Regions from separate parts of the Rahnella sp. RFA10(1/100) genome, predicted to be linked through region 1. Evidence: predicted binding sites of a transcription regulator. Region 1 holds the regulator's gene; each other region holds the start of a gene.
The links. Region 1 encodes PhoB, which activates phosphate uptake and scavenging genes when phosphate is short. Its sites were predicted from a motif close to CTGTCATAAAACTGNCNNAT; they were not measured.
Positions count from the first base shown of each region.

Region 2: the regulator PhoB is predicted to act here: its motif matches at 2,126-2,145, upstream of ugpB (sn-glycerol-3-phosphate ABC transporter substrate-binding protein UgpB).
Region 3: the regulator PhoB is predicted to act here: its motif matches at 1,814-1,833, upstream of opgB (phosphatidylglycerol--membrane-oligosaccharide glycerophosphotransferase).
Region 4: the regulator PhoB is predicted to act here: its motif matches at 5,518-5,537, upstream of glpT (glycerol-3-phosphate transporter).

Region 1 covers NZ_SEWR01000003.1:96,596-104,470, reverse strand. Annotated here, with positions in the region: gene ETV65_RS10860 (ABC transporter substrate-binding protein) at 1-598, opposite strand, end outside; gene sbcC (exonuclease subunit SbcC) at 837-4,085, opposite strand; gene sbcD (exonuclease subunit SbcD) at 4,082-5,320, opposite strand; gene phoB (phosphate response regulator transcription factor PhoB) at 5,548-6,237, shown strand; gene phoR (phosphate regulon sensor histidine kinase PhoR) at 6,260-7,579, shown strand; gene ETV65_RS10835 (helix-turn-helix domain-containing protein) at 7,613-7,875, opposite strand, start outside.
Region 2 covers NZ_SEWR01000010.1:40,988-48,862, forward strand. Annotated here, with positions in the region: gene ugpA (sn-glycerol-3-phosphate ABC transporter permease UgpA) at 1-556, opposite strand, end outside; gene ugpB (sn-glycerol-3-phosphate ABC transporter substrate-binding protein UgpB) at 697-2,010, opposite strand; gene ETV65_RS21920 (hypothetical protein) at 2,316-3,395, shown strand; gene ETV65_RS21925 (PLP-dependent aminotransferase family protein) at 3,455-4,642, opposite strand; gene livF (high-affinity branched-chain amino acid ABC transporter ATP-binding protein LivF) at 4,774-5,475, opposite strand; gene livG (high-affinity branched-chain amino acid ABC transporter ATP-binding protein LivG) at 5,503-6,273, opposite strand; gene ETV65_RS21940 (high-affinity branched-chain amino acid ABC transporter permease LivM) at 6,270-7,559, opposite strand; gene livH (high-affinity branched-chain amino acid ABC transporter permease LivH) at 7,556-7,875, opposite strand, start outside.
Region 3 covers NZ_SEWR01000001.1:912,614-920,488, reverse strand. Annotated here, with positions in the region: gene ETV65_RS04040 (ATP-binding cassette domain-containing protein) at 1-838, shown strand, start outside; gene ETV65_RS04035 (ABC transporter ATP-binding protein) at 835-1,551, shown strand; gene opgB (phosphatidylglycerol--membrane-oligosaccharide glycerophosphotransferase) at 2,061-4,367, shown strand; gene ETV65_RS04025 (SDR family oxidoreductase) at 4,570-5,301, opposite strand; gene ETV65_RS04020 (helix-turn-helix domain-containing protein) at 5,401-5,781, shown strand; gene ETV65_RS04015 (LysR family transcriptional regulator) at 5,948-6,814, opposite strand; gene ETV65_RS04010 (alpha/beta hydrolase) at 6,915-7,766, shown strand; gene ETV65_RS04005 (glutathione S-transferase) at 7,771-7,875, shown strand, end outside.
Region 4 covers NZ_SEWR01000010.1:56,828-64,702, forward strand. Annotated here, with positions in the region: gene ETV65_RS21985 (DUF1145 family protein) at 1-255, shown strand, start outside; gene ETV65_RS21990 (lysoplasmalogenase) at 466-1,092, shown strand; gene ETV65_RS21995 (zinc/cadmium/mercury/lead-transporting ATPase) at 1,207-3,561, shown strand; gene tusA (sulfurtransferase TusA) at 3,580-3,840, opposite strand; gene ETV65_RS22005 (7-cyano-7-deazaguanine/7-aminomethyl-7-deazaguanine transporter) at 4,068-4,739, shown strand; gene ETV65_RS22010 (DcrB family lipoprotein) at 4,865-5,431, shown strand; gene glpT (glycerol-3-phosphate transporter) at 5,667-7,019, shown strand; partial or broken gene ETV65_RS22025 (glycosidase) at 7,216-7,470, shown strand; gene yigL (sugar/pyridoxal phosphate phosphatase YigL) at 7,607-7,875, opposite strand, start outside.

The sequences.
Region 1 (7,875 bases):
CGTCAATTTGCCCGGCGGCCAGGGCAGGTGCGTGTTGCCCCACCGGCAGTTCGATCACCGACGGGTTAGTGAAGCCATTTTTCTCCAGAATAATTTTCGCCATAGTGACGTTCTGGATCCCCGGGCCGCAGGCAATTTTCTTGCCTTTCAGATCACTGATAGCCTTGGCCGGGCTGTTCAGTGGTACCAGAAACTCATCTAACACCAGCGTGTGGTTTGACGGATTAGAACAGATAATTTTAAACAGACCCGGTGAGGTAATGGCCCCCAGTCCCAGCGCGCCGGTTGCGGTACCATTTGCGCAGCCGTGGATCCTGCCGGTGATCATCCCTTCAACAATTTGTTGTGCGCTGGCGAATTTCACCCCTTTCACATTCAGCCCGGCCTCTTTAAAAAAGCCCTGTTCAAGTGCCACGTACAAGGGTAAACCGCCGACAATCGGCCAGTAGCCAATACGGATTTCATCGTCGCCGGCTGCAAAAACCGACGTCGGGATCATGCCACCCAGGGTTGAAACGCCACCGGTAATGGCAAGCCATTGCATCAGCTGGCGGCGTTTTTTATCGACCGGACGGCATTCTGGTTTGATGTTTTTCATGGGCGGTTCCCTTAGCGGTTATGGATACATTGCAACTTGTACTGCAACTTGTATACATAACGTTAAGCACAGGGCATGCCAGTTTGTTAACGGGCGGGAAGCGGCCTAAATTCAGCAGGTTGACAAAGGGATACGCACTGCGCTGGTGCGATTTTTGGGCGCCTGCTCACAATCAGGATCCACGGCAGGGCATATCGCTAGCAATATTTTTAGCGACATGCCCCGCAAAAGATCGCGGTCAGACTTTAAATTCACTGCTTAAACGGCTGATACCCAGACCATTCACTTTGGTGACTTTGATTTGTACCGGAATGCGATCTTTCATTGCTTCGACATGGCTGATCACGCCGATGGTTTTACCCGAGGCGTTAAGGCTGTCGAGGGCATCCAGTGCCGTATCCAGCGTGTCGGCGTCAAGCGTGCCGAAACCTTCATCAAGGAACAGAGAGTCGATGCGGGTTTTGTCGCTGACCAGATCGGAGAGCGCCAGCGCCAGCGCCAGGCTGACTAGGAAGCTTTCGCCGCCGGATAATGTGCGGGTGTCACGTAGCGCATCGGCCTGCCAGGTATCGACCACCTGCAACTCCAGCGCATCGCTGGTTTTGCGCTGTAACAGATAGCGCCCGTGCAGTTTTTCCAGCTGGCGGTTCGCCAGATAAACCAGATGATCGAGGGTCAGTCCCTGCGCGAATTTACGGAATTTCGCCCCGTCACTGGACCCAATCATCTGATTGAGATAACCCCAGTCATCACAGGTCAGCTGTGCCTGCGCTATCTGAGCAATCAGCGCCTGTTGTCCGCTGTGGCGCTGCTTGTCGCTTTCCAGTTGGTTCTTCACTTCGCCCAGACGTTGTTGTAACGCTTTCAGTTGTTGAGCCAGTTCCGTCTGCTGCACGGTCAGGGCATTAAGATCACCGTCAGATTCACTCAGATGAGCAGGGCGGACAAGACGATGCTTTTCCAGCATATCTCTGGCGTCAGTCAGTAATGCCTGTGCCTGTGCCAGTTGTTGTTGCAGATGTTCTTTGCGTTGCTGCAGCTGTTGGCGCAGCACGTCGTCAAGCAGCGCTTCTTTCACCGCGGCTTCATCGGCAAACCCGCTGGTGCTCAGCGCCTGTTGCCACACCTGTTCCGTTTGCGTCAGTTGTGCGCTGGTCTGTAATTGTTGCTTTTGCGCACTGGCCAGCTGACCGGCAAGCTGGTCGCGTTGTTCCTGCGCCTTATGCAGCGCGGTCTGGGCATCACTGAACGCTTTTTCTGCCGCCTGCTGTTGCTGATGTAAGTGTTCGCGAACCTGAGCCACCTGGCGCTCGCCGAACAGTTCGAGGCGCCGGGCATGAAGCTCAGAAAGCGCTTTTTCACCTTCGGCCTGTTGTTTTTGCAACCGGACAAGGTCTTGCTGAGATTTCGCCTCTATTTCTACCAGCCGCGTAATGCGTTCGGTCAGCAATGCACTTTGCTGTTGTACTTTCTGTTGGAGATTCAGGGCGTCAGTCAGGGCATCTTTCGCCTGTTGAAGTGCCCGTGCCAGCTGTTCGTGCTGGCCGGTCAGCGCCTGAGACTGCTGCTCTTCTTCGTCGCGGGCGGTCAGCCATTGCGAGATGTCAGTGCTGTCATGCAGGGTAAACGTCAGATTCAGCGGCATGCTGAGCTGTTGCCAGTTTGCCGTCTGCGCATTCAGTTGCTGCTGATCCTGCTCCATCTGGATCTGCAGACGTCTTTGCTGTTCTTTCAGGCTTTTGATCTTCGCCGCCAGTTCGATACCGCTGGCTTTTACCGCATCGAATTCAAGCTGCATTTTCTCGACGCGCTGTGCGGTTTCAGAAGGTTTGATCTCCTGATAGTGTTCAACCGCCGGATGCGAGGTCGAGCCGCACAACGGGCAGGCTTTACCGCTTTGCAAATTCGCGCGTTCAGCTTCGAGGCTGACGATCAGCATTTCCTGTTTATGCAGCGTTTTTACGTCGTTGAGATGTTCAAGTTGTGTCTGACATTGCAGGCGGATCTTATCCAGGCGCTGCTCTTCCTCAGCCAGTTGTACCTGATACTGCGCAAAATCTTGGTTTTGTTGCTGCACGCGCTGGTTAAGCTGCGGGAAAAGTTGCGCGAGCGAAAAAAGCTGTTGTCGCACCGGCCGGAGTTGCATCAGTTCTGTTTGCCGTTTCTGTAAGGCTGCCAGCGGATGCTGTTTTTCCAGAGCTGCCTGACGCTGCTGTGCGGCGTTAAGGGCTTCGGTCAGTGCGGTCTGCCGGGTTTGATGCTGGCGGTTTTCTTCATCCAGTTTTTGTCGTTCTGCCGTTATTTGCCGCAGTGTTGTGTTCTGGTCAGCGGCCTGTTTCTGCGATTCACTGACCGCCCGCTGTGTTTCTGCCAGTGATTTGTGCCACTGAGCGATTTCACCGTCCAGCGGCAGGATTTTTTCTTCGATCAGCGTTTGCATCCGGCGCTGTTCTTCGGCCTGCTTCTGACGTGCAGTTTGCGCCTGTTCTGCTGCCTGGTTCAGCGGCGCCATCTGCGCGATCTGCTGTTCCTGTTGCTGTATCAGTTGCGTCAGATGCTGCTGAAGGCGTTGTGACTCTTCCTGACAACGCTGACGGTCATTGAGTAACGGACGCAGTTTTTCCGCCGGTTCACTGCGTGCCAGCTGTTGTAACTGCGGCGCGGCGGCCAGATTTTCCTGCTCAGCGGCAGCCAGCTGCAGCTGAGATTGCTGAAGTTTTTGCTGCACCTGTTGCCATTGTTGCAGCCAGTTCAGATCCCGCAGGCGTTGCTGCGCCTGTTGGCTGAGGCTGTTTTCCTGTGCGTTCAGTTCAGCATGCTGTGCCTCCAGCGTCTGGCGTTGTTCTTCGCTGAGCAGTTCGATGCCGGACATGCGCTGATGCAGACCGTCGAGTACGATGCGCGCTTCTTTATGTTGCTCAAAGACGCGCTGAGACAGCCGTCCGTAAATTTCGGTGCCGGTCAGTTCTTCCAGCAATTCGGCGCGGTCGTTGGCATCAGCATTCAGAAACGCGGCGAACTGCCCCTGAGACAGCATCATGGATTTGGTGAAACGGCCGAAATCCAGCCCGGTCAGTGTGGCGATGGCGTCGAGTTTGTCGCGCACTTTATCGGCCAGAATTTTGCCGCCGGCCAGTAACGCCAGCTCGACTTTCGGTGCCTGCAAGTTGCCATCCGGCGAATTTTTAGCACGACGCTGGCTCCAGAATGCGCGGTAAGCTACGCCTTTAACTTCAAACTCCACCTCAGCCAGCGATTCGGCGGTGTGGCGGGTCATCAGTTCGTTCTGGCTTGGTGTGATGTTCAGACGTGGCGTCTGATGATAAAGCGCCAGACAAATGGCATCAAGCAGGGTGGTTTTCCCTGCACCGGTCGGGCCGGTGATCGCGAATAATCCGTTGCTGGCGAACGGCTCGGCAGTGAAATCAATTTTCCATTCGCCTTCCAGCGAGTTCAGGTTTTTTAAACGCAGGCTGAGAATTTTCATTGTGCGCTGTCCTCTGCATTCTGACCGTGCGTGACCTGCTCAACAACCTGAGCAAAAAGAGTGCGCATCCGCGCCTGACGGGGGGCATCAGGGTCCGGCTCCAGCGCCAGCCGCCGTTCAAAGACGTCGCTGACGCTCAGTTCACTGAGGGTCTCTTTTTCCTGCTGCTCAATGCTGCTGATGCGCTGTTCTTTGCTGCGGCGCAACAGGACAACTTCCACCGGCAAATCCGCAGTCAGCGCCTGAATACGCCGCTGAATATCGCTGAGATAATCCTGCGTGGCGACTTCGATATCAAGCCAGACGGGTTTTTGTGCATCGCCGCCTTCGAACTGCGCCAGTTGCTTTTCAATTTCCGCCAGCGAGCCTTTGAGTATCTGCATGGGCTGGAAAACAGGAATTTCCAGCGTGTCGATGGCACTGAGCGTTGCCCCGTCGAAATCGAGCAGATACACACTTTTGGCTTTGCTCAGTTCGTCAAAGCTCAGGGCAATTGGCGAACCGCTGTAACGGATGTGGTGAGTTTTTGCGACGCACTGTGCGCGGTGAATATGGCCAAGCGCCACATAATCAACCGGCGGGAACGCCTGCGCGGGGAAGGCGTCAAGTGTGCCTATATAGATGTCACGCACGGAATCAGAAGTACTGACGCCAACGGTGGTCAGATGGCCGGTTGCAATAACGGGCAGCGGTATGCCAAGTTCATCACGCCTGGCCTGCGCGGCCTGCCAGAGCGCGTCATAATGTGCGGCGATGGCTTCCTGCAATGCCAGTTGTTTGTCGCTGCCGGACTGACCGGCCTGACTGGCCAGCAGATCACGCGGGCGTAAAAACGGGATGGCACACAGTACCGCGCCCGGTTTTCCGTCACGCTGACTGAGCACCAAAATCTGTTCAGACAGATTTTCGCCGACAGTGGCAATCACCCGCGTATTCAGGCAGGAAAGTAGCTCGCGTGATTCATTAAGTGTTGCGACGGAATCGTGGTTGCCAGCCAGTACCACCAGCTGACAGCCGGTTTGTTGTAATTCCACCACGAAGCGGTTATACAATTCGCGGGCATAACTGGGCGGTGATCCGGTATCGAAAATATCACCCGCGACAATCACGGCGTCGACCTGATGTTGCTGCACCTGACCGGTCAGCCAGCGCAGAAATGCCTGATGTTCGGCTGCACGGCTTTTGGTGAAAAAGTACTGGCCAAGATGCCAGTCTGACGTGTGGATCAGGCGCATGAGACTCCTGTATGAACCCTGGATGACGACAATGGGGCAAAGTATAAACGTCGGCGGGGGGAGATGTCCCCGATAAATCAGTCCAATTTCAGCAAGATGGCCGCTAATTATCTGTCATATTTGACTGTAATGAACCATTCTTTTCGTTCATAAATCTGTCACAAAACTGACGCATAATGGCGCCCGCAATCAAATAAAAGATCGCTAACCTATTGGCAGGACCTACGATGGCTAGACGTATATTGGTGGTTGAAGACGAAGCTCCAATCCGTGAAATGGTGTGTTTTGTACTGGAACAAAATGGCTATCAGGCCGTAGAAGCTGAGGATTTTGATTCGGCGATTGGGCAGCTTGTTGAACCTTACCCTGAACTTATCCTGCTCGACTGGATGTTACCTGGCGGTTCCGGTATTCAGTTTATTAAGCATCTTAAACGTGAGGCGCTGACCCGCGAAATTCCGGTGATGATGTTGACCGCACGCGGTGAAGAAGAAGATCGGGTGCGTGGCCTCGAAGTCGGTGCCGATGATTACATCACCAAACCGTTTTCCCCGAAAGAGCTGGTTGCCCGCATTAAAGCGGTGATGCGTCGCATCTCGCCAATGGCGGTGGAAGAAGTGATCGACATGCAGGGTTTAAGCCTGGATCCCTCGTCTCACCGGGTGATGGCCAACGAACAGGCGCTTGATATGGGGCCGACAGAATTTAAGTTATTACACTTCTTTATGACGCATTCTGAACGTGTTTATAGCCGGGAACAGTTGCTCAATAACGTCTGGGGCACTAACGTTTATGTGGAAGATCGCACCGTAGACGTGCATATTCGTCGTTTGCGTAAGGCGTTGGAAACCAGCGGACATGACAGAATGATCCAGACTGTTCGTGGTACCGGATACCGTTTTTCAACGCGTTATTGAGTCCTCACAGCGGAGAATCTGTGTGCTAGAACGTTTGTCATGGAAACGATTGGCCGGCGAATTTTTTCTCTTTTGTCTGCCAGCGTTAATTCTCGGTATTTTCGTCGGTCATTTCGGCTGGCTCCTGTTTGTGTCGCTGGTTGCGGCACTGGGCTGGAATTATTACAACCAGCTCAAACTCTCTCACTGGCTGTGGCTTGACCGCAGTATTACGCCGCCGAACGGCCGCTGGAGCTGGGAGCCGCTGTTCTACGGGCTTAACCAGATGCAGATGCGCAACCGGCGTCGGCGTCGCGAATTAGGTCAGTTGATCAAACGTTTTCGCAGCGGTGCTGAATCGCTGCCCGATGCCGTGGTGCTGACCACGGAAGAAGGCAATATTTTCTGGTGTAACGGGCTGGCGCAGGATCTGCTCGGTTTCCGCTGGCCGGAAGATAACGGGCAACATATCTTCAACCTGCTGCGTTATCCGGAATTCCGGCTGTGGATCCAGACCCGCGATTTCAGCCGGGCGCTGAATCTGCAACTCAATAATGAGCATTACGTCGAGTTTCGCGTTATGCCTTATTCAGAAGGGCAACTGCTGATGGTGGCACGCGATGTCACACAGATGCGTCAGCTTGAAGGTGCACGGCGTAACTTCTTTGCTAACGTCAGTCATGAGCTGAGAACCCCGCTGACCGTATTGCAGGGATATCTGGAAATGATGGAAGACGCCAAACTGGAAGAACCTTTCCGCACCAAAGCACTGGATACCATGCAGGAACAGACGCGGCGAATGGACGGGCTGGTGAAGCAGTTGCTGACGCTGTCGAAAATCGAAGCTTCAGCGAATATTGATTTGCATGAGAAAGTCGATATTCCGGTGATGCTCGGTATGCTCGAACGTGAGGTGCAAACGTTAAGCAACGGCCGGCATGAGGTGGTGTTTCGCATTAATGACAAACTGAACGTCTTTGGTAATGAAGATCAGTTGCGCAGTGCGGTATCGAATCTGGTGTATAACGCCGTCAACCACACGCCTGCCGGGACGCGGATTGAAGTCAGCTGGCAGCAAACGCCGCATGGTGCGCAATTCCAGATCAGTGATAACGGACCGGGCATTGCGCCGCAGCACCTCCCGCGCCTGACCGAACGTTTTTACCGGGTCGATAAGGCCCGCTCGCGGCAGACCGGCGGCAGCGGACTCGGGCTGGCGATCGTCAAACATGCGCTCAGCCATCACCACACCAAACTTGAAGTCATGAGTGAAGTGGGGGTCGGTACGCGCTTTATGTTTACGCTGGCACCGAAGTTGATTGTTCCTCCGGAACAGGCCAGCCAAAGCGATGTAAAGGGATAAAAATCAAGCCACAGCAATAAGCTGTGGCTTCTTTTAGCAAATGATCTGTAACCCTTTTTCTTCGATTAATAGCAGTAAAAGCAGGGCGGCACCCGTTGGTTTCGTTTCGTTGCGTTCCCATTTTTGAATACTGTTAGCCGACATATTGATGAGTCTGGCCAGCACACCCTGACTGATTTTTTCTTTCTCACGCAACGCACGAATATGTTCAGCTGAACTTTCGGCAAAGGCTCTCAGCCGCTCTTCCTGAACGGCCTCATCAACAATTTTGTTAATATCGCGCATCGTGGTTTGTG
Region 2 (7,875 bases), on a different contig from region 1:
TGGGGATCGACTGCAATGCCGCCAGGAAGAACAGGAAGTTGTAACTGATTTGCTTCCAGACCGATGCCAGCACCACCAGAAACATCGCCTGACCGCTGTTTTGCGCGTGGTTCCAGTTATAGCCCATCGAGCCTAAGAAATGGGTGATCAGACCGAGGCCGGGGCTGAACAGGAACATCCACAATACGGCGGCCACGGCAGGCGCAACGGCGTATGGCAGGATCATCAGCGTCTGATAAATCCGGCTGCCGCGTACAACGTGATCGACCAGCGCCGCGAAAAACAGCGAAACGGCCAGCCCGATAAACGCCACCATAAAGCTGAATTTCAACGTGGTATAAAACGAATCGAGATAGTACGGGTCCTGAAACAGCTGTATGAAGTTAGTCAGACCGGCAAACGTACTGGATAAGCCGAACGGATCCAGCGTCTGAACCGAATACCACAGCGCCTGACCTGCAGGCCACAGGAAAAATATCGCGGTGATCAGCAGCTGTGGCAATACCAGCGCGTAGGGCAGCCAGCTGCAACCAAAACCGGGACGGTGTGAACTCATGATGGTGTACTCGTTGATGCGATGGCGGGTTTAGCTCCTCCCCCTGCGAAGGGGAGGTTGGGAGAGGGTTTTGCAAACGACTAAGCTGTCTTTAATACCCCACCAACCCTCCCCTTCGCTGGGGAGGGAGCAAAACTGGATTACTTAGTAGAAGCTTCGAAGCGACGGAGTAACAAATTCCCGCGCTGTACCGCAGTATCTAATGCTTCTTTGGCAGTTTTCTTACCACTCCATACGCTTTCCAGTTCTTCATCCACGATGGTGCGGATCTGAGGCATGTTGCCCAGACGCAGACCCTTGGTGAACGGCAATGGCGGCTTGTTCAGCATCTGGCGGGTAGCAACGTCAGAACCCGGGTTCTTGTCGTAGAAGCCCTCTTTTTTGGTCAGTTCATACGCGGCGGTGGTCACCGGCAGATAACCGGTTTTCTGATGCCATTCGGCAGCAATTTCAGGTGTGGTCAGGAATTGCAGGAATTCGGCAACGCCTTTGTAGGTATTTTTGTCTTTGCCGTTCATTACCCACAGGCTTGCACCACCGATGATGGCGTTTTGTGGGGCGCCTTTGATGTCTGCGTCGTAAGGCATCATGCCTACGCCATAGCTGAATTTAGAATACTGACGGATGTCAGCCAGGGAACCGGAAGAGGCGGTGGTCATTGCGCAATCGCCGTTATAGAACTTGGCGGTGGATTCATCCTTACGACCAAAATAGGTGAAATCACCTTTTTTGTTCATGTCTTCCAGCATCTGAATATGTTTGATTTGCTCTGGTTTGTTGAATTCCAAAACAGCATCCGTGCCATCGAAGCCATTATTTTTGGTAGCGATCGGCAGACCATGCCAGGCGCTGAAGTTCTCGATTTGGATCCAACCCTGCCAGCCACTGGCGTAGCCACATTTCATGCCAGCTTCACGTAATTTCTCGGTGTACACCGCCATATCCTGCCAGGTTTTTGGCGGCTGATCCGGATTAAGACCGGCTTTCTTAAAAGCGTCTTTGTTGTAATACAGCACCGGCGTGGAGCTGTTGAAAGGCTGGGACAGCAGGCGGCCTTTGGAATCGGAGTAATAACCCGAAACAGTCGGCACAAACTGGGAAACGTCTTCTTTAATCCCTGCATCACTGAACACTTCGTAAACCGGTTTGATGGCTTTGCTGGCCATCATGGTCGCGGTGCCCACTTCGTAAACCTGCAGAATCGCAGGCGCATTACCGGTTCGGTACGCTGCAATCCCAGCCGCCAGGCTTTCGTCGTATTTGCCTTTATAGACAGGCACAATTTTGACATCAGGGTGCGTCTGGTTAAAACGGTCGGCCAGCGAGTTCACTTCTTTGCCTAACTCGCCATCCATAGAGTGCCAGAAAGGAATTTCTGTCACAGCAAAAGCATTGGCGCTGAAAGCCAGCGCCAGCGCGGTGCCAATGACCGTTTTTTTGAGGTTGATGAACATGCCTGTCTCCTGAATTCTGCTGGTGTAGAACAAGTGCAGAGAAATAATGGATATTAAGAAACGTTTTTATTCGGGAGCTAACATGACATGGAAAAATGACAGAAAAACATAAAATCAATGACAGTAATATGACAGCGATGTTAAATAAAGCTTTGTAGGGCATTGCTTAATTCATAATGAATTCGACTTGAACAGCCACTAAAATTATCATGCACTCAGAAAAATCTACCACCCACCTCATTTACAACCCCTTAAATAACATACAAATACAAGGTGAAATTAAGAAAAATGGAAGATAAGAACATATGCCAGATAAAATATGGACGATAGAGGAATTTAAAAAGCAATCCAATCTGGGATTGTTTCACAGAAGGGCCAATGTTTATCTGGCTCATATTGATACGCTCTTACAACATTACAAAATCATTACGTTAGAAACGCCCGATTTAGAAGCCAATCTGCTGCTAATGATTTGTGATGCCTGTCAGAAATATTATCACCGTAAGCCTGCAAACCATCGCGCTGCGGCGGTCATGATACTTCATGATCAGGCTCTTAAACGCGCTAAGGCCCTCACTCTTCAACTCGTGACCGGCGATAGCTCAGGCCACGGACTTCGGGGTTGGGCGAAAGTCAGGGCGGCAGTAAAACCTTTTGTGGTGGGAATAACGGGCAAAACACATCACCGTTTACATCAAGATTACTGGCAGGAAGCATTAATACCCGGCCATTTTCCTTTAGCAAGGGCCATTGCTTATAGTAAAGACCCGTTATCAATCTGGAAGACGTCCTCAAGCCCATTGAGTTTTTTGGACTGGCTGCGTGAATTTTATATTCCGGATATGTTTGATAATAAAAAGGGAGAAGAATTACTACGCAGACTGCAAATGGGCGTCACTTATTTAGACAGCGCACAGCGTGAAGATAAAAAAATTTATATCAACAATGGCATCATTTATAATTCACGCGGTGAACGGTTTCACACAGGTAATATGAGCACCAATACTGCTGGCGAGGGATGGGCCATATTTGTGATGGCGCCCAATAATAGCCTTTACGCTAACGATCATAGGGTGGATATTTTCCACCACTCGAGCTTCCTGAGCGGCGCGCCGGTACAGGCTGCCGGTGAAATAGCGGTAAATAATGGAATTTTGGTCGGGATTACGTGTAAAAGCGGCCATTACCGCCCGAACGCGGCCAGTTTTGTGCGCATTTTATTCTGGCTAAAGCAGCATGGCGCCCTGCTCCAGGGTGTTGCTGCCTGTCCGGTCATTAGCGATCATATTCAGGAATTTTTTGACGCGGAAGAAGTGCTGTTAAATGGCGGGAAAAAGGGAACGAAAAATATAAAACCGTGTAAAGTTTATCCATCCGACATGTAATGCCTGCCGACAGGTACCGGGCACAAAAAGGTACCTGCTGACAGACAAGCGAAGGAAAATTACAATGCGCGTTTGAGGCGGGCAACCGCCTCATGCATTTGCTCTTCAGTCGCGGTAGCAAACGACAAACGGAACGTCGAGTGATCCGGGTTATCGGCATAGAAGAATTCGCCCGGTACAAATACCACACCCTGCGCCAGCGTCTTTTTCATCCAGTCAGCACAATTACGCGGTTCGCGGAAGCGTGCCCACAGGAACATGCCGCCTTTCGGATATTCAAACGTCAGCACGTCTCCCAGTTCGCGTTCCAGCAGTTCGGCCATAACCTGACATTTCTTTTTATAGGCCGTACGGATGGTTTCGATCTGCTTCGGCAGACGGCCCAGGCCGAGATAATATTCGGCAATTGTCTGCGACAGCGCGCTGGCATGCAGATCCGCCGCCTGCTTGATGATGGCAACTTTGTGCAGTAGCCAGTCGGGCATAATGACCCAGCCCAGACGCAGGCCCGGTGCCAGGATTTTAGAAAATGTCGAAGTGTAGATGATGTTATCCGCGTTACCGTACAGCGTCTTCGACAGCTCGAAAAGCGTCGGCTGGCGTTCTTCAGTGAAACGCAGTTCGCCGTAAGGGTCATCTTCCACAATCAGAAATTCGTGCTGTGCCGCCAGTTTTACCAGCTGTTCGCGACGGGCACGACTCAGGGTCACGCCGCTCGGGTTACCGAATGTCGGGACAAGATATACACCTTTGATTTTCTGCGTCTTCAGCAGTTGTGCCAGCTCATCAACAATCATGCCATCGCCGTCAGAACCGACGGATAACAGTCTGGCCTCCGCCAGTTCCAGCGTCTGTAAGGCTGCCAGATAGGTCGGGCGCTCGACCACGAAAACGTCATCCGGGTTTACCACGGCGCGCATCACCAGATCCAGCGCCTGCTGGGAGCCGGCAGTGACCACAATATCATCCGGACTGGCCACCACACCGCGTTCCTGACAAAGCTCAGCAATACGCTCACGCAGCGTATAACTGCCTTCAGTCAGCCCATACTGAAAAGCATGCTCCGGCTGTTCAGTGATGGCCAGTTGCGTCGCCTCACGCAGACCGTCGAAATCAAAAAGCGCCGAAGAAGGAATACCACCCGCCAGCGAAATAACGCCTTCCATCTTGCTGTGTTTCAGCAATTCCCGGATGGCCGAACTTTTAAGCCTGACCATACGGGCGGCGAGTAAACCTTCTGTGTTCATGACATGTTCCTGATGGTATGCAAAGTTATACGAATGTAAGAGATGTTAATTTATAGACAAAATAAAAACCGCAAAGCGCTTGCCGTGCGGTTTGTCAGATTTAACACAGTTTTTTAAAATCCGAAGCCAGTTTATGCACCGAGATAAGCCGCACGCACTGCTTCGTTCGCCAGCAATGCCGCACCGGTGTCTTCCAGCACCACATGACCGTTTTCCAGCACATAGCCGCGATCGGCCAGTTTCAGCGCCTGATTGGCGTTTTGCTCAACCAGGAAGATGGTCATGCCTTCTTCGCGCAACTGCTGGATAGTGTCGAAAATCTGCTGGATGATGATAGGTGCCAGCCCCAGCGACGGTTCATCGAGCAACAGCAAGCGTGGCTGACTCATCAGCGCACGGCCAATCGCCAGCATCTGTTGCTCACCGCCGGACATGGTGCCTGAACGCTGCACACGACGCTCTTTCAGGCGCGGGAACAACGTAAACACACGCTCCAGCCGCTCCTGATACTGATCGCGTGTGGCAAAGAAACCGCCCATCGCCAGGTTTTCTTCCACCGTCATACGGGAGAATACGCGGCGACCTTCCGGCACAATCGCGATATCGCCGCGCATGATTTTGGCGGTCTGCCACTGCGTGATGTCTTTCCCTTCGAAAATAATCGAGCCGTTCGTCGCACGCGGTTCGCCACATAAACTGCCGAGCAGCGTGGTTTTACCGGCACCGTTTGCGCCGATCAGCGTGACGATTTCCCCTTTATTAATGTTCAGGCTGACTTCATGCAGCGCCTGAATTTTGCCGTAATGGGCGGATACCTGATTAAATGACAACATCTTGTTCTGTCCCTTAGACTTCGCCCATTAACCTTCGCCTAAATAGGCGCGGATCACGTCAGGATTATTACGAATTTCAGCCGGTGTGCCTTGCGCCAGCGGCGTTCCCTGATTCACCACGTAGATGCGGTCAGAAATGCCCATGACCAGTTTCATGTCGTGCTCAATCAGCAGCACCGACACGTTGTGCTGGTTACGCAGTTCAGCAATCAGCTGGTTCAGCTCTTCAGTTTCACGCGGGTTCAGGCCGGCAGCCGGTTCGTCGAGCATCAGGATTTCCGGACGCGTTACCATGCAGCGGACAATTTCCAGCCGGCGTTGCTGGCCGTAAGCCAGATTACCCGCCTGGCGGTTTGCCAGTTCGAGCAATCCGACGCGCTCCAGCCAGTCAGCAGCACGATCCAGTGCATCGGCTTCAGCACGGCGAAAACCCGGCGTTTTGAACAGGCCAGCCAGTACACCGCTTTTCAGGTGCTGATGCTGGGCGACCAGCAGGTTTTCGATCACGGTCATTTCACGGAACAGGCGTACGTGCTGGAAAGTTCGCACCACGCCCATGCGGGCAATTTTCTGCCCCGGCAATCCTTCAAGATGTTGATCACGTAACTTAATGGTGCCGCCGCTTGGTTTATAGAAACCGGTCAGGCAGTTAAATACCGTGGTTTTACCGGCACCGTTGGGGCCGATCAGGGAAACAATTTCACCCTGATTAAGGTTCAGCGCCACGTTGTTGACCGCCAGCAGGCCGCCAAAACGCATCATCAGCCCTTCAACCGCTAACAGAGGTTGCGTACTCATGCCTTTTCCCCCTGATCCGCGATTTGTTGCTTAGACAGTTTCAGTTTCAGTTGCGGTCGCTTCATCGGCAGCAAGCCCTGCGGACGCCAGATCATCATCAGCACCATCAACGCACCGAGCAGTAACATGCTGTATTCATTGAGATCACGCATCAGCTCACGGGATACCACCAGCAGAATCGCCGCCAGGATAACCGCAAACTGCGAGCCCATCCCGCCGAGCACCACGATAGCCAGCACGAACGCAGATTCCGCAAAAGTGAAGGATTCCGGGCTGACAAAGCCCTGACGTGCCGCAAACAGCGTACCGGCAAAACCGGCAAACGCAGCGCTGATGGTGAATGCGGTCAGTTTGATGCGGGTCGGGTTCAGGCCCAGTGAGCGGCAGGCAATTTCATCTTCACGCAGTGCTTCCCATGCACGACCCAGCGGCATACGCAGCAAACGGTTGATGATGAACAAGGTTGCGATCACCAGCAGCAGCGCCACCATGTACAGGAAGATGATGCGATCACTCGGGTCATACGTGACATGAAAGAAGTTACTGAAGGTATCCCAGCCGCCGTCGCGCGGCGTACGGCTGAATTCCAGCCCGAACAGCGTCGGTTTAGGGATCTGGCTGATGCCGTTCGGCCCGCCGGTCAGTTCGGTATTATTGAGCAGCAGGATACGGACAATTTCGCCGAAACCCAACGTGACGATCGCCAGATAGTCACCGCGCAGCCGCAAAACCGGGAATCCGAGCAGGAAACCGAATGCCGCAGACACCAGACCGGCCAGCGGTAAGGCTTCCCAGAAACCGATGCCATAATAATGGTTGAGCAATGCGTACGTGTAAGCACCAATGGCGTAAAAGCCGCCGTAGCCCAGCACCAGCAGACCGGACAGCCCGACCACAACATTGAGACCGAGGCCCAGCATAATGTAGATCAGGGTCAGCGTGGCGATATCCACGGTGCCGCGCGAGACGATAAACGGCCAGGCGATAGCGGCGATAATCAGCACCAGCGCCAGCAGTTTTTGTTTTGGCGTTGAGCCATCAAAGCTTGGCAAAACCCAGCCCGGACCCGAGACTTTTTTCAGGCTGCTACTGACCATCGGGCGGAACAACTGGAACACGAAGACGATCACACAACCGATGGCAATCCACGTCCAGCGCACTTCACCGGCCCCGTTGACCACCAGTTTTGTGCCGTCGAGACTCAGCTGCAATCCCATAATGAACGCCGCCAGCACCAGCAGGACGAATGCCGAGACCAGCGCATTTAACAGATTCAGGCGCTTCATACTTTCTCAACCTCCGGGCGACCAAGAATACCGGTCGGCAGCACCAGCAACACCACGATCAGCAGTGCGAAGGAGACCACGTCTTTGTATTCAGTGCTCAGATACGCCGAGGTCAGCGCTTCGGCCACGCCTAAAATCAGGCCGCCGATCATCGCGCCCGGAATACTGCCGATCCCTCCCAGCACCGCTGCGGTGAAGGCTTTCATCCCGGCCATAAAGCCAATATACGGATTAATGACACCGTAAAACTGACCGAGCAGAACGCCCGCCACGGCCGCCATTAATGCACCAATGACGAAGGTCAGCGAAATTACGC
Region 3 (7,875 bases), on a different contig from region 1:
TTTCGGCGGTATCAAGGCGCTGAACGATGTGAATCTTGCGGTGAGACGCGGTTCGATTACCGCGCTGATCGGCCCGAACGGGGCAGGGAAAACCACGGTATTTAATTGCGTTACCGGTTTCTATAAAGCGTCCGGCGGCAATATTTTGCTCAATACATGCCGGCGCACCACCAATGTGATCCAGGTGCTCGGACAGAAATTTCAGCCGGATGACTGGATTAAACCGGCGCAGCTGGGCAAACGTATTTTCTACAAAATGTTCGGTGGTACGCACCTGGTCAACCGCGCCGGGCTGGCGCGAACTTTTCAGAACATCCGGCTGTTTCGTGAAATGTCGGTGGTTGAAAACCTGCTGGTGGCGCAGCACATGCAGACTAACCGCAACCTGATTGCGGGCGTGCTCAATACACCCGGTTACCGCCGGGCTGAAAATCAGGCGCTTGACCGCGCATTTTACTGGCTGGAGGTGGTGGAACTGGTCGATTGCGCCAACCGGCTGGCGGGGGAGATGTCTTACGGTCAGCAGCGGCGGCTGGAAATCGCCCGTGCAATGTGTACCGCGCCGGAAATGATTTGCCTGGACGAACCGGCTGCCGGTCTGAATCCGGTGGAAACACGTACGCTGAGTAAAATTATCCGTTTCCTTCGCGATCATCACGATATTACCGTCCTGTTGATAGAACATGATATGGGCATGGTAATGGAAATTTCCGACCATATTATCGTGCTCGACCACGGCGACGTGATTGCCGAAGGCATACCGCAGGTTATTCAGAATGATGAAAAGGTCATCGCCGCGTATCTGGGTGCTGATGAAGATGACGAGGTCAGCTTATGAGCGACACGATGCTGGAATTTCGCGATGTGAATGTGTATTACGGGGCGATTCAGGCATTGCAGCAGGTGTCTCTGAAGGTGAATCAGGGAGAAACCGTGGCGCTGATCGGCGCCAATGGTGCCGGAAAATCAACGCTGCTGATGTCGATATTCGGTCAGCCACGCATACAGAGCGGGCAAATCCTGTTTCGCGGAGAAGATATCAGCCGCAAATCGACACACTTTGTGGCCTCGGCGGGAATTGCACAATCGCCGGAAGGGCGGCGCGTTTTTCCGGATATGACCGTGGAAGAAAATTTACTGATGGGCACCATTCCTGTCGGGAATCAGCATGCGGCAGAAGATCTGCAAACCATGTTTGCGTTATTCCCGCGCCTGAAGGAACGCCGTAAACAGCGGGCGATGACCATGTCCGGTGGCGAACAGCAAATGCTGGCGATTGCCCGTGCGCTGATGAGTCGTCCGAAGCTGTTACTGCTCGATGAACCGAGTCTCGGGCTGGCACCCATTGTCGTGAAACAAATTTTCCAGACCCTGCGTGAACTGGCGAAAAGTGGCATGACGATCTTTCTGGTGGAGCAAAATGCGCATCATGCGCTCAGGCTGTCTGACCGGGGTTACGTTATTGTCAACGGGCAAATTCGCCTGAGTGGGACGGGAGAAGAACTTTTGCATAATCAGGAGGTGCGCAAAGCCTACTTAGGTGGGATCTGAGCCCCGTCTCCCTGAAGTTGCAGCTGTATTGGCTGCACTCTCTTATCTGAATCACTCAATTGTGTCTGCGCATTGTGCGTTGCTCGCCGGGCTTAACGTCAGTAATTACGGGTATCTCAGCCAGTCACCTCTAATAAGGTTTATTCCGAATTTGTTAATTTTCAACCGCCCTCCACATTTCACTCACAGTATTCCGCTATCATAAGATTCTTACTGAAAAGTGACCATAAAGTTAAATTTCTGGGTTATCATGCGAAATCAGCCGTCAAAAATTTGTAAAATACCATTTTTTTAGGCGAAATCAGTGACCTGAAGCCGGGTGAAGGCGTTGACCCGTTCAGGCTCAACAGGCTATATAGCGCTATCCGTTTTTGGCATGAATTTTCCTGTCTCAGGGATGAAGTGAATGATCCAGGTCATTCGCTCGATGAGTTGAACCGTCGGCGCTGCTCGCAAAACAGCAGAAATGGGTCGTAGAGTTTATTGTTTTAATCAGACAGGGTGCTGAAATGGCTTCTGAGATAATTTCATTTGTATTATTTCTTTCTTCTATTTTTCTCTACGTCACGCGGGCGTCGTCCAGCCGTGTCTGGTTTTCACTGGTGCTGTTTTTCCTCGGGCTTTACGTCATTCTGAATGTCATCCTGATCGGCAGCAATTATTTCACCGGCGAAGGCATCACGGACGCCGTGTTATATACCGTTACCAGCAGCCTGAAAGGGGCGGGGCTCAATAAATATATCCTGCCGTTTATCGGTTTACTGGCGGGGCTGATTGCCGTATTTGCTTTGCTGGCGTGGGGGCTGAAACAGCGTCGTGCTAAAAACAGCAGTGCCGTCTACAGCGCACTGGCCGTGGTACTGGCGGTCTTTTCCGTGGGTTCCACTCAGGCATTCCAGAACATTTCCCGGCTGGTCAAAACGCAAATTTCCGGCAACGGCGCAGATTTTAATACCTATTACAAAGTGCCCGAAAAAGTCATCAAGGGCGCGAAAAAACCTAACCTGGTTTATATCTATGGCGAGAGTCTGGAACGCACTTATTTTGATGACAAGGTTTTCCCCGGCCTGACGACCGAATTAAATCGCCATAAAGCGCAGAGCACTGATTTCACTAATACCAAACAGTTGCCGGGCACGGGTTATACCATCGCCGGTATGGTGGCTTCCCAGTGCGGGATCCCGCTGTTTGCGCCGTTTGATGGCAATGCCTCCAGTGCACTGGCGACCTTCTACCCGGAAAACGTGTGTCTTGGCGACGTGCTCAAAGGTGCCGGCTATACCAACTATTTCTATCAGGGCGCAGAACTGGCTTTCGCAGGTAAAGGTACTTTCCTGAAATCCCATGGTTTCGACCATCTTTATGGCTACAACGAATTGCGTCCGACCGTGGCGGATCCGTCTTACAAAAACGACTGGGGTTGGTATGACGACACCTTGCTGGATGAAGTGTATAAAAAGTTCATCACGCTGAGTCAGGAAGGTAAGCCATTTTCACTGTTCACGCTGACCGTTGACACGCATCATCCTGATGGCTTTATTTCCCGGGGTTGTACCCGCAAGGAATATAAAGTGAACGGTAAAGCTAACCAGTCACTGAGTGCCGTGTCCTGTAGTCAGGAACTGATTGCCGCCTTTATCGATAAGATTAAAAAGTCCGGTTATTTTGATAACACCGTCATTGTGGTGTCTTCCGACCATCTGGCAATGAACAACACGGCATACAACATTCTGACTAAACAGAACCGTAAAGACCTGTTCTTCGTCCTTGACGGGCGTCATCCGGTGGGTGAGCTCAATGCGGCGAAACGCAGTACGCTGGATAATGGTGCGACCATACTGGATATGATGGGCGGCGATAACTATATCGGTCTCGGCCGCAGCGGTGTTTCTGCGACCTCGATGACCGCGCAGTTCCTGAATATTGATGACAAAGTGAATGCCTGGAAACCGGCGGTCATCAAACAATGGGGCTTCCCGAACAGCATCAAAAATTATGCGGTGAATACCAAAGACAGTACCTTTACTTTCTCCGGCATGACCATCAAAACGCCGTTTATTCTGAAGGTCACGGGAGACAAAATTGAACCGATGTTCGATGTCTATCTGTCAACGCCGTTGAAAAAACAGCTGGCCGGACTGGCGACCAGCGATAACTTTGTCTGGGTCGATAAATGCTACGAAATGGGCCGTGTGTGGGCACCGGAGTTGTCGCTCAATACCGGCCTGTGTGTTGCATCGGGCAACCTCGGGGCGAAGCCGACAATTGTGCAGGCCACCGGCGATACCTTCAAAGGTAAAGTAGACTTCGCGAAAGACACGTCGGGCAGTAACGCCATTTATCAGCAAACCCTGAATGCGTTGAACATTGACGATGCGGCCACTACCTACCAGTCGAAAGCCATTGCCTTTATGGTGCCGGGATTGCCGGAGCAGGTAAAAGCGATTACCGGTGTGTCTGCCGTTGAAAACTGGGGACGTTGGTCAGATGCCAATCTGGCACCGTCGGTGAAAATTGATTATGTCAAACCGCTGCCCGCTACTTTTGATGTGGTGATCCGCGCACGTGCTTACGGTAATAATATTGATAAGCCGGTTTCTGTCCGCGTCGGGGATCAGGAACAGTTTGTGACCTTTGGTGATACTGACGGCATCGTGAAAGTACAGTTCACCAACCCGGGGGCGGAGCAGAGTATCGTGATCACGCCGCCGGAGCCGACTGAGCCCACCGAAGGGACCAGCGGTGGCTTCCAGCCGCGTAAGCTGGGCATCGGTATGGTTTCGCTTGAAGTTCAGCCGGTGGATCCGCAGTCTTAATCTGCAGTTTGCCGCAAACATTAAAACCCGCCCCGGCGGGTTTTTTATTGGCAGCAATGACCCATGTTGAAAAGGCGATGTTGCCAGTCCCATAGCCAAACCTGCCTTTCTTCTCCAATGTGATCGGCCAAAATTAAGAACAGCTGGCTGCCCAACGAAATCCTTTTTGTGGGCAGTTTAGTGCCAGAGGCAAGCGCTACAACTAAACCTGTGTCAGCCCACCGTCCACACAGATTTCTGCTCCCGCGATATAACTGCTTTCATCGCTCGCCAGGAAGAGTACGGCGTTTGCGACTTCTTCAGGTTTGCCCATTCTTGCTAACGGTATTGCGCTGATTATCCCATTACGCAGTTCTTCGGAGGCTGCAAGCATCATTTCCGTATCGACAGGGCCAGGGGCGACCACATTAATTCGAATACCGCGGGCGGAGAGTTCATGTGTCCATGTGCGGGCAAAAGAACGAAGTGCCGCTTTACTGGCACCGTATACACCATATCCCGGCGTGCCAATCACATCGGCAATCGAACCTATCAAAACGACGCTCGCTCCCTTTTTCAACAGGGGAAGTGCTGCCTGCATAGCGAAAAGCGGTGAGCGCACATTCAGGCCGAAAATAGAATCAAAATGTGCCGGGGTGACGTCATTAATTGTCGAGTATTCTGCCATTCCGGCATTAATGACCAGCACATCTATCTGGCCGGACTCTGTCTCGATCAAATCAACGATCCGTGTCAGTTCGCTTATCTGGCTGACATCAGCACGTAGCGGTCTGGCGTTGCCCTTTATCGTGTGACCGGCGGCGTCTAACTCCTCATCCCGCCGGGATGTGAACCAGGTTGTCGCACCTTCACGGGCAAATCTCTGACTGATTGCAAGACCAATGCCTTTTGCTCCGCCCAGTATCAGGGCCACTTTGTTGTCTAATCTTCTCATCTGCTTACTCCTGTTCGAATGGAAAAGAGATGATATAATTTTTATACTTAATAACAATTACGCACTTTACGTAAACTAAGTATGCCGGAGTATATCGCTATGACACAGATCGATAGCAGTGACTTAAGAGATGTAGGAAAAACCCGTCCTGTTCTTGAGAACATCACTAACAAATGGTCGATTTTAATTCTCACGGTGCTTTGCACTAAACCATCCCGCTTTAATGAACTCCGTCGCCGGTTAGAGGGGATCACTCACAAAGCCTTGTCCGATGCGCTTAAGCGTCTCGAACGTAATGGGTTGGTATACCGCAAGGTACTTCCTACTTCGCCGGTGAGTGTGGAATACAGTCTTACCGCGTTGGCACGGACCCTACAGGAACCGTTTATTGCACTGTACGAATGGGCGCTGGAGCATGGAGCAGAAATGGAGCGGGCCCAGGAAATGTATGACGCTTCCCGGGTGAAAGAGATGAGTTAAAATAAGAGTTACTGTCGGCCGGGCAGGGGACCGACGGTAATCAGGCCTGCGTTCTGGCTGACGTCCGCTTCTTGCTGCTCATTAAAATCTCTTGCGGACGGTTTTGTGTCAGAAGCGGACATTGATGACAATCATTGTATTAATCAATTAAAAGCCTGTCAGTTCACTACCGCTGTTTATGCATCACCCTGGTCAGCATCTGGCAGAAGGCCTCGCTTGCGGGATTAAAGCGGTATTCGTTCACGCGCAACAGGCAATCTACCGACGGCAGCGGCATCATCATCTCAAACCCGGACACGTTACAAACCGCTTTATCAATGCTGTATTGATTGATTATGCCCACACCCAGGCCAGTCGTTATCGCTGCAAGCATACCCGCTACCGAGGGGCACTCCAGCATCACAGTAAACGGAATTTTTGACTGACGAAGTTTTTCCTCGGCCAGGCTACGGTAATAGCAATCCGGTCCCCACGTAATAAGCTTCAGGCACTTATCAGATTCATACCGCCACGCAGGCGTTGCGCACCAGTATAACTTTTCACTCCATAATACCTGGTCTTCCGGCGATGCCGTGCCCGTGAAATCCTGATGTAAGATGATTTCCAGACTTCCTTCAGAAAAATGCTGACGAAGGAGATGACTTTGCTCAACAACCAGCTGTATATCCACTTCAGGATGGTGGTGCGTGAAGGTTGAGATAACCCCACATATTTCGGTCATTGAGATGTGTTCCGTGACTCCAATTCGCAGCTTTCCACGGAGTGCAGAAGGAGAAAAATAGGCCACGGCATTATCGTGCTCCGTGAGTATATTTTCCGCATGGCGCAATAAAACGCTGCCTTTTTCCGTCGGAACGGTTTTACCGTCGATGCGCGTAAATAGCTGACATTGAAGATGATCTTCAAGCCGTCTGAGCTTCCAGCTTACGGCGGACTGGCTCAGATTGAGGAGTAATGCAGCCTTACTCATATTGCCCGTTTGCACCACAGTTCTGAAAACTCTGAGCGAATCAACGGAGAGTCGTTTATTCATTTTTTATGACAAAAGTTGGTTTACATCGGGAAAGAATGTCACTGGTGTCATATTCAGTCAACGGATAGCCTGACTGAAACGAGCACAACGGAGAAAGCTTATGCCCGCTAATAATGCATTACTGAATAGCGACGTTTTGATAAAGGGTTGCCGCATTGCGACCGGGATCCATGGTTCAGGTACACCTCTGGTGCTGGTGCATGGTACTCCCGCACATTCTGTAATCTGGCAGACACTGGTTCCGGTATTTGTCGATGCGGGGTTTCGCGTTCACCTTTATGACCTGCCTGGGTTTGGCGCATCCGAGCGCCCTTTGACGGCTGATACCTCGGTTGCCTCACAGGTGAGTTTTCTGCTGAAGCTGCTTGAACACTGGCAACTCGAAAAAACGCATCTTTTTGGTCACGATATCGGCGGGGCAATTTCGCTCCGGCTGGCGTTCGACAGGCCATCCCTTCTGCAGACACTTACACTTGCAGATATTCCGAGCTACGACTCCTGGCCTTCATCCACATGGAAAGATATGCGGGATAACTATGCGGATTATGCGCGAATACCTGCCACTGAGCATTACCGCGCAATGTCCCGCCAGTTGCAGATGGCCGTTTTTAATAAGCATCTTATGACAGAGAAGCGGCTGGAAAGTTATCTCGCGCCGCTTTGCGGTGTGGTGGGCCAGGCTTCATTCTATCAGCATCAGGTTGCGCACTATAATGCCTGTTACACCGCTGATTTTGCAGAAAAACTTCCGCAACTCCGGTTACCTGTGCAGATTTTATGGGGCGCGGAAGATGAATGGCAACCCGTTGAGTATGGAAAGCGTTTGCAGCGCGATATCGTCTCTTCCACGCTGCATATCTATCAACAGGCCGGACATTTTTTAATGGAAGATGTACCCTTACCTGTCGCCGCACAGTTAATTGATTTTGTTAATCAACATAATATGAGGTAGAGCCATGATCCTGATCGGAATGCTGGATTCACCCTATGTCAGACGGGTGGCTATTTATATGAAAGTAATGGGTATTGAATTTGAACATCGACCGCTTTCGGTATTCAGC
Region 4 (7,875 bases), on a different contig from region 1:
TTGATGTTATGTATTTGGGTGTTTCTGGCGTTTAACCTGATCCACCCGTTCCCGAAGCCGATCAAATACTTTCTGGACGTGGCGATTGTGTTCATGTTCTTCATGCATGGTTTGCAGGTAATGCTGCTTAAAGCCACGCAGGGCAAGGAAAAAGACACCATCGGCCCGTGGCTGCAAACCCGCATCTTCCTGTTCGGCGTCTTCGAACTGATGGCGTGGCAGAAAAAACAGCCGCCGCTGCCAGCTAAAAAGTAATCCCCGCTTTTACGGCGCGCCCTGCGCCGTAAATTCCTCTCATCCTGAACCCACATGCATCAGACCTGCCGTTACGGGGATTTCTGATTGTCGCCGCCATGCTCTCTCTCCTACACTGAAAGCAAGTCCGGGAAAACAGGATGTGTTTTTCTGAAGGCAGACCCTGACATCGGTTTTTATGTTCTGTGCTGAAATATAAAAGGATAAACAATGAGTTGGCCATTCCTCGCTGTATTTTTCTCCGGCTGGTTATTCGTTGATGCCAGCTATCGCGGCCCGCGCTGGCAGCGCTGGGTCTTTAAACCCGTCACCCTGTTATTGCTCCTTTTGCTTGCCTGGCAGGCACCGACACTCAACGTTTACAGCTATCTGATCCTGCTGGGTCTGGCGGCGACGCTGGTGGCTGACGGCCTGTTACTGTTGCCTGAAGAACGCTTTATGTATGCCATCGGTGCGTTCTTCCTGTCGCATCTGCTGTATACGCTGAGTTTTGCCAGCCAGATGACCATCACTTTCTTCTGGCCGCTACCGCTGACGTTGCTGATCCTCGGTGCAATACTTCTTGCCGTGATCTGGACGCGGCTGGCTGAACTGCGATGGCCAGTGACCACTTACATCGCCATGACCCTGCTGATGGTCTGGCTGGCGGGCGAACAGTATTTCGCACGCGGCACCGACATGGCGTTTTCGTTATTCTGCGGCGCGGCGCTGTTACTACTGGGAAATATTCTCTGGCTGGTCAGCCGTTACCGCTTTACCTTCCGCGCCGCTGACGCGCTGGTTGCCGCCTGTTATTTTGGCGGGCACTTCCTGATCGTCCGGTCGCTATACCTGTAAAATATCCCGCCGCGGAACCGTTCTGGTTCCGCTGATAAAATACTTGTTGACCTTAGAGCTGACTCCAGGGTTTACACTGGGAGTCATTCCACTCGGTTCCGAACCGGAGGCTTTATGATCCCACTGCAAAAAAACAACGGCTGTAGCTGCGGATGTCAGGGCAAACGTGCGCCTGCACTGCGTATCAACAAAATCGGCGCTATTGCACAGCCGGGCACCCATCCGGCAGGTTGCTGTAGCGAAAAAGCCACGCTGGCGGTTTCTGCCTGCGCCACGACAGACAGTTGCTGTGCGCCAAAAACAAGTGAGCATTCACACACATCAGACGGCAGCGGCACTGAAGGCTCGCCGGGTGAAGATGACCCCGGAGCACCGCTTTCCGGCAGTCGGCAATACAGCTGGAAGGTGGAAGGCATGGATTGCCCGGCCTGTGCCCGGAAAATTGAAAAAGCGGTTTCCGGCATTCATGGCATCAACCGCGCCAAAGTCTTGTTCGCCACCGAAAAGCTGGTGATTGATGCCGGTTTTGATATCACCCGGAACGTACAGAATGCCGTCACCGCCGCAGGTTTTACCCTGCAATCGCTCGACAAGCCACACAGTAAACCTGCCGCTGAACCTTCCCGTTTCCAGGAAGCGCTGCCTCTGATCGCCCTGTCGGCGCTAATGTTGCTGAGCTGGATTCTCGACCATATCAATCCGCAGGCTGGCAAAATCGCGTTTATCGCCACGACGCTGGTCGGGCTATGGCCGGTACTGCGACAGGCGATTCGCCAGACCCGGGCCGGTTCGCCATTCGCCATCGAAACGCTGATGAGTATCGCCGCGCTCGGTGCACTGTTTATCGGGGCTACGGCCGAGGCGGCCATGGTTCTGCTGCTATTTATGGTGGGTGAACGCCTGGAGGCTTTTGCATCCGGCCGTGCACGCAGCGGGGTAAAAGCGCTGATGGCGCTGATCCCGGATACCGCCGTCCGTATTGTGAATGGTCAATCGGAAACCGTGCCAGTCAGCCGTTTGCGTCCCGGCGATATCATTGAAATCGCGGCAGGTGCACGCCTGCCTGCCGACGCCGTTTTACAAAGCGCCGCCAGTTTCGACGAAAGCGCGCTGACCGGTGAATCAGTGCCTGTAGATCATCTGCCCGGTGAAAAAGTACCGGCGGGCAGCCTGTGTGTTGACCGGCTGGCACACCTCGAAGTGGCTTCCGCACCGGGCAGCAGCGCCATCGACCGCATCCTGCAACTGATTGAAGAAGCCGATGAACGCCGTGCGCCAATCGAGCGTTTCCTTGATACCTTCAGCCGCTATTACACACCGGTCATTATGCTGATGTCGTTGCTGGTGATTATCGTTCCCCCGCTGGCAATGGGGCTGTCTTGGGAGACCTGGATTTACCGCGGGCTGACACTGCTGCTGATTGGCTGTCCGTGTGCGCTGGTGATTTCAACACCTGCCGCCATTACGTCCGGACTGGCAGCGGCCACGCGTCAGGGCGCATTAATTAAAGGGGGTGCAGCGCTTGAGCAACTGGCGCTGATTCAAACCGTTGCGCTGGATAAAACCGGTACGCTGACTGAAGGCAAACCTGAAATCACGAAGATTTTACCGCTGAACGGTGCCAGCGAAGGCGAGGTATTAAGTCTGGCATCTGCGGTAGAAGAAGGTTCGCATCACCCGCTGGCGCAGGCGATTCTGGCCCGTGCAAAAACCAGTAATCCGCTACCGCTCACGGCGCAGGATCGCCGGGCCCTGGCCGGTGCCGGCGTCGAGGGTGTGGTCGCAGGCCGTAAAATTCAGGTGCTGGCCCCGAAAAGTGTCACGCCAAACGGCCTGACGCCGGAAACCTTTGTGCAAATTGCTGACTGGGAATCCACAGGAAAAACCGTCGTCGTGGTATTACAGGAAGGGAATGCGATCGGGCTGATCGCCATGCAGGATCGTCTGCGTGATGACGCGGCCGACGCATTGCAGAAACTCAAAGCACTGGGCGTGTCCGCCGTCATGCTGACCGGCGATAATCCGCGCGCGGCAAAAACCATCGCGGACCGCCTGGGCATTGATTTTCGTGCGGGTCTGCTGCCTGCGGATAAAGTTTCGGCGGTCACCGCGCTGAACGCACAGAAACCGGTCGCCATGGTCGGTGACGGGATTAACGATGCGCCTGCCATGAAAGCGGCGACAATCGGTATTGCGATGGGAAGTGGGACGGATGTCGCGCTGGAAACGGCGGATGCCGCGCTGACGCACAACCGCCTGAGCGGACTGGCGCAGATGATCAGACTTTCACGCGCCACGCGGGCGAATATCCGCCAGAACATTACGATAGCGCTGGGGCTGAAAGCGATTTTCCTGGTGACCACGCTGATGGGTCTGACCGGATTGTGGCTGGCAGTGCTGGCGGACTCCGGTGCAACAGCGCTGGTGACCGCCAATGCGCTGCGGCTGTTGCGCAATAAATCGAAATAAACCACACGGGCTGAGCCATCAGCCCTGTTTTTCCCTCAACCCTTTGCACAGTAAATAACGATACGGCTGATTGTCGGTATCATATGCTAATAACGTGTGTTCCATAAAACGGCAGAAACCGGGAATATCGCGGGTCGTTGCCGGATCATCGGCGATAATCAGCAGTGTTTCGCCATCTTTCATGGTGCGTACCACTTTGCGAACCATCATCACAGGTTCCGGACAGCGCAAACCCAGCGCATCAAGCTGATGGTCGGGATTGATAAAGGGATCGGTCATTTCGTTTCTCTACACTTCTTTGGGCGCAGCAAAGCCTCATAGTTTAACCCGCTGGATTTCACACGCAACATACAGGGCTCATTGCGCTAAAATTAACCGCCGGCCCTGTTGCGCAAACGGTGCGCAAACAGTTACTATGCGCGCCGCAAACAGCTAACGCCCCTGCGGTTTCAAGAATGCAGGGTATTTGGGTTCCCTCACCCCAATCAACTAAAAAGGTCACATATATGTACTCCTTTACTGCTCAGCAGCGGTTCTCCGCGCTGATATGGCTTTCGCTATTCCACATTGCCATCATCACCTCAAGTAACTATCTGGTTCAGCTGCCCGTTTCCATCTTTGGTTTTCATACCACCTGGGGCGCGTTCACTTTTCCGTTTATTTTTCTGGCCACCGATCTGACTGTCCGCATCTTTGGTGCACCGCTGGCACGACGGATTATTCTGTCCGTGATGGTGCCCGCACTGGCCATTTCCTATGTCATCTCAGCGTTATTCTTTGAAGCGCAATGGCAGGGCATGGGAGCACTCAACAGCCTGAATATCATGGTTGCCCGTATCGCCACCGCCAGTTTTATGGCGTATGTGCTGGGGCAAATTCTCGATGTTCACGTGTTTAACCGCCTGCGCAAGCACCGCCGCTGGTGGATAGCGCCGGTCGCCTCAATGTTCCTCGGCAATATCAGCGACACGCTGTCCTTCTTCTTCATCGCCTTCTACAAAAGCAGCGATGCCTTTATGGCTCAGCACTGGGTAGAAATCGCGATGGTGGATTACACGTTCAAAGTCCTGATCTGTCTGGTGTTCTTCCTGCCGATATACGGCATGCTGCTTAACATGCTGCTTAAACGTTTGTCAGCAAAGGGAAACACTCCGCATTCTGCCGTCAGCGCGCATTAAACCCGGTCGCCGGTAAGACACAAATCGCGCCATAATCTGACTTGCATTTGTGGCCTGAATAGGTTGCCATAAAGGCTGTTAAGTCAACATGTAAGCCTGGTGAACAGGCCACTTAAGGAAGCCCGATGCGTAATATCGCGAAAATGATGGGAATGGCAGTACTGATCGCCGGTCTGGCTGCGTGTGACGGTAAGTCGACCGATGCACCGGCCACAGATAAAGGTGCACCGGCGGCCGCAGCGACGGCGGCGACCACACCAGTCAGCCTGCTGGATGGCAAAGTCACCTTCTCCCTGCCGCAGGGGATGAGCGATCAGAGTGGTAAGCTGGGCACTCAGGCCAATAATATGCACGTGTATGCAGACAGTACCGGCCAGAAAGCAGTGATCGTCATTTTGGGAGATAACACCCCCGAATCACTGGACGTTCTGGCGGGTCGTTTACAGGATCAGCAAAAAGCGCGTGATACCAATCTGCAGGTCGTCACTAATAAATCTATTCAGGTGAACGGCCAGACGTTGCAGCAATACGACAGCGTGATCACTTCTGCCGGTCAGAAAGCCTATTCGTCTATCGTTTTGGGCAAGGTCGACAGCCATTTGCTGACCCTGCAAATTACCCTGCCTGCGGATAATCAGCAGCAGGCACAAACCGATGCAGAAGCCATTATCAGTACCCTGAAAATTCAATAAATTCAGGGGTGATGGAAATATCAGGCGGGGCTCAGGCTCCGCCTTTTTTGCTTTGTGCTGTTACCCAATCTCACAACCCCGCCCGACTGCAATAAAAATGTAACATTTCCGTCATAAATCACAGTCCGTTTGTGCGCGAATAACTAACATGATGTTCGTTATAGAACACATTGGCCCAGCCATTTCCCCATGGCTCATGATGAGTCGGACCTGATTTATGCCATCGGAGGCATGTATGCTCAGTATCTTCAAACCCGCGCCCCACAAAGCTCCTGTTGATGAGACTCACGTCGATCCGCTGTACCGCCGCCTCCGCTGGCAAATATTTATGGGGATTTTCTTCGGTTATGCGGCCTACTATCTGGTGCGCAAAAACTTCGCACTGGCGATGCCTTATCTGATTGATCAGGGCTTCTCACGGGGTGACCTTGGTTTTGCGTTGTCCGGGATTTCCATCGCCTACGGCATCTCAAAATTCATCATGGGTTCGGTGTCGGATCGTTCGAATCCGCGCGTCTTTCTGCCTGCTGGCCTGATCCTGGCCGCCGCAGTGATGTTATTCATGGGCTTCGTGCCGTGGGCAACGTCAAGCATCGCCATCATGTTTGTCTTGCTGTTTCTGTGCGGATGGTTCCAGGGAATGGGCTGGCCACCGTGCGGACGTACTATGGTGCACTGGTGGTCACAGAAAGAACGCGGTGGCGTGGTATCGGTATGGAACTGCGCACATAACGTCGGCGGCGGCATTCCTCCGCTGCTGTTTCTGCTGGGTATGGCGTGGTTTAACGACTGGCATGCGGCGCTGTATATGCCTGCTTTCGGCGCCATCTTGCTGGCGGTATTTGCCTTCATGACCATGCGCGATACGCCGCAGTCCTGCGGTCTGCCGCCGATTGAAGAATACAAAAACGATTACCCGCCGGACTATGTAAAAGAATCTGCTGAGCAGGAACTGACGGCGAAGCAGATTTTCATGCAATACGTTTTGCCGAATAAATTGCTGTGGTACATCGCGCTGGCCAATGTCTTTGTCTATTTGCTGCGTTACGGCATTCTGGACTGGTCGCCGACGTATCTGAAGGAAGTGAAGCACTTCGCGCTAGATAAATCTTCCTGGACGTATTTCCTTTATGAATACGCAGGCATTCCCGGCACCCTGTTGTGCGGCTGGATGTCGGACAAAGTCTTCAAAAGTAATCGAGGCGCAACCGGCGTGTTCTTTATGGTGCTGGTCACCCTCGCGACCGTGGTGTACTGGCTCAATCCGGTCGGCAATCCGGGCATTGATATGGCCTGTATGATCACCATAGGCTTCCTGATTTACGGGCCGGTAATGCTGATTGGTTTACATGCGCTGGAACTGGCACCGAAGAAAGCAGCCGGCACGGCCGCCGGCTTTACCGGACTGTTTGGATATCTTGGCGGCTCGGTCGCGGCCAGCGCCATTGTGGGTTATACCGTGGATTACTTTGGCTGGGACGGTGGCTTTATCGTGATGATTGCCGGTTGCGTACTGGCCGTTATTCTGCTGCTACTGACCATGCTCAGTGAAAACAAACATAAGGCGCAGCTGGCAAAAAGTACCTGACGTTGGGTTTATCTTCGTCGAAAGGCACCGAAAGGTGCCTTTTTTACGCGCCATCCGGGAGAATCCGCTTGCCCGTTACATCAAACAATAAAATGCTGGTGGCATTAAACCCGAACCTGAGTGGCGTATTTTTAGCAAAGGAGAGCTGTTTCGATGACTTCATTTTCAGGATATGTTCGCCAAAGCGCGCATAGACCAGCGTTATTGCCTCGGCGCGATGCTGCTCGACCTGAATAATCCGTTCAACATCCTCGCCAAGTCTTCAGTACCGCTGTTACAGCCGGAAGCGATTTATGAAAAAGAGGGATTTTTTGGCAACGTGGTGTTCACCTGCGGCGCCTTGCTGGAACAGGAGATGCTGAAAATTTATTATGGGGCAGCCGATGAGTGCATTGCGCTGGCAACAATGCCGCTCAATGCTTTGTGGGGGCATCTCGGCCTGCCAGCGTGAGTGTGGCAGAAATTCACGGCAACGGCGGATAAAAACAGCCTCGACACCGGCACGTTAGGCTTCAGCGACATCGGTAATAAAGCAGCAGATGCAGATCCCAAAGCAGAGTGGAAACCCTGCTTTGGTTTACCGCAGATTAACGCTCTTCGGACAAATACATCTTACGCAGGTAATGCGGCACGGCGTCATCAGCATTGGAACCGATGATCTCAGCATCCGGCATCGCCGCCTTCAGGCGCGGCAATGATCCGCTCATCAGACACCCTTTACCGGCCATGGTCAGCATTTCCAGGTCATTCAGTCCGTCACCAAAAGCGATGCAATCTTTCAGGGAATAGCCCATCAGTTTGGAGACATATTCCAGCGCATGGCCTTTTGATACGCCGCCTGCCATCACTTCCAGAC